DNA from 3 places in the Mesorhizobium sp. M0029 genome. Region 3 is predicted to be linked to each of the others. Evidence: predicted binding sites of a transcription regulator. Region 3 holds the regulator's gene; each other region holds the start of a gene.
What was found. The regulator LexA, encoded in region 3, represses DNA repair genes until DNA is damaged. The targets are predictions, from matches to a motif close to TGTTCNNNNTGTGTTCNG.

Region 1 (2,263 bases), 100 kb from region 3:
AGTTCTACAACACAGTCCTCGATCGCCTCGCGGCCTTTTTCGAGGATGTGGACGACATCATAGGCCGAGCAGCCGCCGGTGCCGATCAGCACCAGCTCCATCGGGCTCGGACCTGGCGTCTTGCCTTCCGGCCCGGGGGCGGTCCCCAGCACCAGTTTGTGGCCGCTGCCGGACTCGCCGACGAAGGTGCGCTCCTCGACCCATTTAATCCGTGCTTTCACGGCAATCTTCCTTTCAGAAAGCGTCACTGGCCGAAGACGACCGTGTGCATGATCCGCCCCGGCAGCAGCGTGAACACGCCGGCGCCGATCAGGGCGAAAACATACAGCGATATCATCACCCTGCGATGTTTGGCGACCCGATGCATATGCGCGTGCCAGACCGCAAGCGGCACGGCGATCAACACTAAAATCGACAAGAGATGGATCGGGCTGAACGGACCGACGAGGCGTATCTGCTGGATCCAGAAACTGGAGATGGCGACGACCATCATCAGCGCCGCCCAGGCATAGCCGACGACACGATGACGCGTCGTGCCTTTCGGCAGCGCCAGTTGCGTAGCGCCAACGGCCAGCGCGGCAAGGGCCGCGAAGGCGTGCCATGGAATGGGAGGGCGCGCCGATAGAAGCGGTCCGAGCGACATCGCACCCTCTCCTCAGATATCGCTGACTATCGTCAGCTCAGAACGGGATTTCGTCGTCCAGTTCGCGCGACGAGCCGCCGCCACCGCCGCCCTTGGAACCGCCGCCACCGCTATTGCCGCCGCGGTTGAAGCTCTCATTGGGGCCAGACTGGCCGAAATCCGAGCCACGGCTCGCGCCGCCGCCGGCATAGTTGCCGACCTGACCGCCGCCCTCGCCGCGAGAATCGAGCATCTGCAGCTCGCCGCGGAATTTCTGCAGCACGACTTCGGTCGTGTACTTGTCGGCGCCGGTCTGGTCTTGCCATTTGCGTGTCTGCAGCTGGCCTTCGACGTAAACCTTCATGCCCTTCTTCAGGTACTGCTCGGCGACCTTGGCGATCTGGTCATTGAAAATGACCACGTTGTGCCATTCGGTCTTTTCCTTGCGCTCGCCGGAGTTCTTGTCGCGCCAGCTTTCCGACGTGGCGATGCGGATGTTGACGACCGGATCACCGGAATTCAGGCGGCGGATTTCAGGGTCCGCGCCGAGGTTACCGACCAGAATGACCTTGTTGACGCTACCCGCCATGACACTTCTCCGTGCTCATCCGAAACAAATTTCAAGTCGTTCACCTTACAGGCCGCGCACAATCCTGGCTTGCCGCGGCTGGCTTTTCCCACAAGGTTTTTGTTCCCTTTTCGTTCCTATACTGTTAACCACGGATTGTCAAGGAATGGCAGCAATCGCCGACGCGGGCGCGTGGATTTAGCTGACACGCAGGGGCGAGAAGCGGTGTCGTCAGCGCCGTTTTTTAGCTGGTGGCAACGGACCGAAAAAGCCGCTCCACTCCATGCCCATGCCATGGGCGCGCTGTGCGATCACGGTTGGCGCCGACATCAGCCCGACTGCAGGTTCAGATTTCAGAGCCGGGTCATTCAGCAATTTCCCGATCGCGCGCCCGTGCCACCACACCTGAGCGACGAGCGCCGCTACCACCGCGATCAGGCCCCAGGTCCCCAATCCTTCGCCGAAGATGTAAATCCCGTATGGCGGCGATAGCGCCGTACCCAGCTTGGCCAACAAGATCACGGCCACGAAACCGATGACGGCGATCGCTCCTATACCGAGTACGAGGCGGCGATAGAGCCTCAGAGCCTCGTTGAGGTTCTCGGCGGACGAAAGATCGACGTTGGAATTCATAAATACTACTCCTGCCTCGCGATGATCGGCCCATCTTGTTCCCCGCGGCTTAGAGGCCCGGCAGGATCCAATCAATACGCGGCATTCAAAACACCCCTTGCCAAATCGATAAGTATCGACTTATGCTTTTGCCATGATCGAAGCAGAGATTTTTCGCGCCCTGGCCGACCCGACGCGACGCGCCGTCTACGAGCGGCTGACTTCCGGCGAGATGAGCGTGTCGGAGTTGCGCACCGGCATGAGCGTGTCGCAGCCGGCGGTGTCGCAGCACCTTGCCGTGCTGCGCGGCGCAGGCCTGGTCAGCGAAAGACGCGCCGGCCGCAACGCCTACTATCGCGCCGATCCGCAAGGGCTCGAGCCGCTGCTCGGCTGGATCGAACGCTACCGCGCATTCTGGCCGGAGCGCATCGAAAGACTGAAGGCCGTTTTGAAGGACATGG
Region 2 (2,263 bases), on a different contig from region 3:
TCCGAATCATAGTCCTTGCCGTCGCGCATCGAACGGATCAGCGACATCACGTGCCGGTAGCGGTCGGGATAATGGCGCAGCAGCCAGTCCTTGAAGATCGGCGCCACCTCGAGCGGCAGGCGCAGGATCACATAGCCGGCCTCGCGGGCGCCTGCGGCGCGTGCCGAATCGAGGATACGCTCCATCTCCTGGTCGGTCAGGCCGGGGATGATCGGCGCCACCATGACAGAGGCCGGGATGCCGGCATCGGAAAGCTGCCGGATCGCCTCGAGGCGCTTGGTCGGCGTCGACGCGCGTGGCTCCATGGTGCGCGCCAGCATGCGGTCCATCGTCGTCACCGACAGCGCCACCTTGGCCAGCCCGCGTTCGGCCATGCGCGACAAGATGTCGATGTCGCGCGTCACCAGATGGGATTTGGTGACGATGCCGACCGGATGGCCGCGCGCCTCCAGCACTTCGAGGATCTCGCGCATAATCCGGTATTGTTTCTCGATCGGCTGGTAGGGATCGGTGTTGGTGCCGATGGCGATGGTGCGCGGCTGATAGCCATCCTTCGACAGTTCCTTGTCGAGCAGCCGCGCCGCATCCGGCTTGGCAAACAGCTTCGCTTCGAAATCCAGCCCCGGCGACAGGCCCATGAAGGAATGCGTCGGCCGGGCGAAACAATAGACGCAGCCATGCTCGCAGCCGCGATAGGGGTTGATCGAGCGGTCGAAGGAAATGTCGGGCGATTCGTTGCGGGTGATGATGGTGCGCGGCTTCTCGACCTGCACTTCGGTCTTGAACGGCGGCAATTCCTCCAGCGAATTCCAGCCGTCGTCGAACACATGCCGGCTGACCGGCTCGAACCGGCCGGACGGGTTGATGCCCGCGGAACGGCCGCGGTTGCGATCCGGACGGACGCGCATGCCGCTCTGTTCGATCATCGCATTGGCCATCTCGGCTCGCCCTGCTCCGAAAGCAGCAATGTCCGCACGCACGATATGTTCCATTTTGGCCCTTTCCCAAGGACTGTCGGCTGGCTGTCGAATCGCTCTGTTCATGAAAATAATCCTATTTCGCTGATGAGAACAAAGCAAGAACTTTTTCGTTGGGCCATGCAAAACTGGCGCTGCGCCGGGCTTTCCGCTATTCGGCTAAAAATGCTCAGCGTTCTCATCGAAACCCGGGATGACGAAGAAGGCCTTGCCCGCACGCTCGCCTCGTTGATCGGCGGCGCGGTCGAGGGCGTGGTGCGCGATGTCATCGTCTGCGACACCGGCTCGACCGACCAGACGCATCGGGTTGCCGATCATGCCGGCTGCCACTTCGTGGCCGGCGGCATTGCCGCGGGAATCAGGCAGGCGAAGGGTGACTGGCTGCTGTTTCTGGAACCCGGCGCAAGGCTGGCGGAGGGCTGGATCGACGACGTTGTCGCTCACACGGCGCGGCAAACCATGCCGGCGCGCTTTTGCCGTGCGCGCGGCAGCCGCACGCCGTTCCTGTCACGGGTGTTTTCGGGCAACCGGGCGCTGGCCGAAGGGCTGGTCATCAGCAAGCGCCAGGCCGCTGCCCTGTCGAAGAACGCGCACAGCGCCGAAGCCCTTGCGCGCGGTCTCGCCACCAGGCGGCTCGACGCCGAAATTTGGCTGGCGCCGAAGAAGTGATGTTTCTCCCTTTTCCCGTTCCCAGGGAGAAGGGTGCCCGAAGGGCGGATGAGGGGCAGCGTCGGCGTCTCATCCGCATTGGCACGGTCGCAGCACCATCCCTCTTTTTCGCCGCAAAAAGCTATTGTGCATTGCACAAAAGCTGACGCGGGATTAGCATTCCGTTGATGCGGGATATCGGGGTTTGGGTAGTGCCGGAGCGGTAAGCAAGCGCCGCGTCGTCGTTGCTGCCGTTCATATCTGAGGACCCCGATGAACCTTTCGTCCCCTGACAAATCCGGCGCCCCCAGCCTGGAAGCCATTGCCCGCAACGGCAGCCTGCTCCGCCGCGTTGCGGTGCGTATTCCGACCTATCTCTCCGACCTGCGCGAAAATCCCGCATGGCTGCCGATGTTCGTGCTTGCCCGCACCATGCCGGCGCGCAAGCTGCACTGGCTTGGCGCCAAAGCCGCGCGCCCCGCGCAGAGTGCCGGAGCTACGATGTTCAGGGGCGTCGACCTCAAGTCGATCCTCGCGGCGCTGCGCACCGATGGCCTGTTCTCCGGACTGGTCCTTCCGCAGGCAATCCACGAAGAGATCGCCAGCTTTGCTCAGAGCACGCCGTGCTTCGGCAATTT
Region 3 (2,263 bases):
TCGACGATCCATCGGATGATGCGGTCGACGCGTGGTACGAAAAACACGATGCCTTCCATGCGGCGCTGCTCAGTGCCGCGACATCCAGCTGGCTGCTGCGCTTCAATGCGACGATTTCCGACCAATTGCATCGCCATCACCGCTTTCTGGGTCTGGCCCCGACGCTGCGCGCCGCCGCCGGCCGCACGGATGGCCACCGGAAGGCCGTGGCGGCCCTGCGCGACGCCGTGGCGATCGAACACCATACCGCCCTGATGGAAGCGGCCCTCGATCGCGACGTCGAACGTGCGAAAACTCTGATGACCGCTCACATCGGCTACACGCTGCAGGTCTATGCCCAGAGTGAACCCGGCGCGGATGCTGCGCAGCCCCGTCCGAAAAGGAAGCGGCGATCGTAGCCGACGACGCAGGGCACTTTGTCTTCGTTTCACCCCGTTGCCGGCCAACGACTACGAGCGCCGCTCGCGGTGCCGAACGTCACGCTGAACAAAACGTCAACACATTCATTAAACTTTAAAAGGTTGCGGAACACAACTGGAACAGATAGTGTTTGTTCTGGGTTTGTTTTTTCTGATTCTGGTTTCAGAACCCCTGGGGGCCGCGATGCTGACGCGCAAACAACATGAGCTTCTGATGTTCATCCATGAACGCCTGAAGGAGAGCGGAATCCCGCCGTCCTTCGATGAGATGAAGGAAGCGCTTGACCTCGCCTCCAAGTCCGGCATCCACCGCCTGATCACGGCGCTTGAGGAGCGCGGTTTCATTCGCCGGCTGCCGAACCGGGCGCGCGCGCTGGAAGTGCTGCGGCTGCCCGACTCGATCGCACCAGGCCTCAATGCGGCGAGGAAGTTTTCGCCGAGCGTCATTCAGGGCAGTCTTGGTCAAACCGGCCAAGGGCAAGGCGGCCAAGGACAAGGCGCGATGGGCCAAGGCGGTATCGGCCGCCAGATCAAGCCGGGCTCGCCGTCGCGTTCGATGTCGGCCGGCAATGACGACGCCGTTTCGGCGGTGTCGATCCCGGTGATGGGACGCATTGCTGCCGGTGTGCCGATCGACGCCATCCAGCATCAGACCCATTCGATCTCGGTGCCGCCCGACATGATCATGGGCGGTGAACACTACGCGCTCGAGGTCAAGGGCGATTCGATGATCGAGGCCGGCATTTTCGATGGCGACACGGTCATCATCCGCAATGCCGACACAGCCAGCCCCGGCGAGATCGTGGTGGCGTTGGTCGACGATGAGGAAGCGACCCTGAAACGCTTCCGCCGCAAGGGCGCCTCGATCGCCCTGGAAGCCGCCAACCCGGCCTACGAGACCCGCATTTTTGGACCGGACAGGGTGAAGGTGCAGGGCAAGCTTGTCGGATTGATCCGGCGCTACTGAGCCGGCTTGGGTTTGTACTTTTCACGCTGGTTGTAAGGCGGCAGGCCGCGCGCTTCGCGGGAGAAGCGGCGTTGCTCGTGCCAGGGGCGATACGGCTTGTCGACGGCGAAGCGGATGGTTGGCGCTGCAGCTGCCGATTGCGGATCGAAGAAGACGGCGGCGCTGCCGTCGCGGGCCAGCTGTTTCTTCGTCACGACCAGCACCAGCGGGTCGCGGCACGGATTGTAGGCGGTGGCGTCATCGATGACGATCAGGCTCGCGAAGGCACAGGCCGGCCGCGCCGTCTTGCGGTCTTTCGCAAGCGCTACAATGGCTCCGGAAGGGTGCCGGGCGATACAGAGATCGCCGGTGCAATAGAAGGGCGAGCCGGGCGGCAGATCGAGCGGATCGAGATCGAACCGCGTATCTGTTGCCTCGAAAATCTCAGGTGGGATAATGGTTTCGGCCCGCAGCGCCCGTTTCCAATTGTCCGTGGTGAATTCGTTGGAGCGTTCGCGGTTGAGGGCGAGTTCGCCGCCACCGATCGGCATGGCCACCAGATGCGCATCCTCGGATATGAGCACGTCTGGCGTAAGCACCTGCGGCACCGTCAACAGGCCGGCCAGCGCGAAAGGCACGGCCGCCAACCTGAGCCAGGTGGTGGCCATGGTGGCGATGACGAGGGCGACCGCCACTAACAGCACCGAGCGGATGGAGATCAGCCCGACGGCGTCGACCGGCGAGCGCTCGGAAATCCAGGCCGATATAGCGATCATCGCCATCAGACCCTTGCCCATCACATAGAGGAACGGCCCGTCGGCGCCGAACGGCATCGCCAGTGCGCTGAGCACGGCAAAAGGCATGACGATCAACGAAACAATCGGCATCACGGCCAGAT

Region 1: ssb (single-stranded DNA-binding protein) is a predicted target of LexA. The motif match lies at 1,312-1,329, and genes of this name have one in related genera.
Region 2: NKJ76_RS16710 (PA0069 family radical SAM protein) is a predicted target of LexA. The motif match lies at 1,067-1,084, and genes of this name have one in related genera.

What each region holds. Positions count from the first base shown of each region.
Region 1 covers NZ_JAMYVF010000002.1:169,572-171,834, forward strand. Annotated here, with positions in the region: gene NKJ76_RS04025 (OsmC family protein) at 1-221, opposite strand, end outside; gene NKJ76_RS04030 (DUF2306 domain-containing protein) at 245-643, opposite strand; gene ssb (single-stranded DNA-binding protein) at 681-1,211, opposite strand; gene NKJ76_RS04040 (hypothetical protein) at 1,422-1,823, opposite strand; gene NKJ76_RS04045 (ArsR/SmtB family transcription factor) at 1,957-2,263, shown strand, end outside.
Region 2 covers NZ_JAMYVF010000009.1:75,618-77,880, forward strand. Annotated here, with positions in the region: gene NKJ76_RS16710 (PA0069 family radical SAM protein) at 1-992, opposite strand, end outside; gene NKJ76_RS16715 (glycosyltransferase) at 1,143-1,646, shown strand; gene NKJ76_RS16720 (hypothetical protein) at 1,899-2,263, shown strand, end outside.
Region 3 covers NZ_JAMYVF010000002.1:65,357-67,619, forward strand. Annotated here, with positions in the region: gene NKJ76_RS03440 (GntR family transcriptional regulator) at 1-398, shown strand, start outside; gene lexA (transcriptional repressor LexA) at 604-1,386, shown strand; gene NKJ76_RS03450 (ComEC/Rec2 family competence protein) at 1,380-2,263, opposite strand, start outside.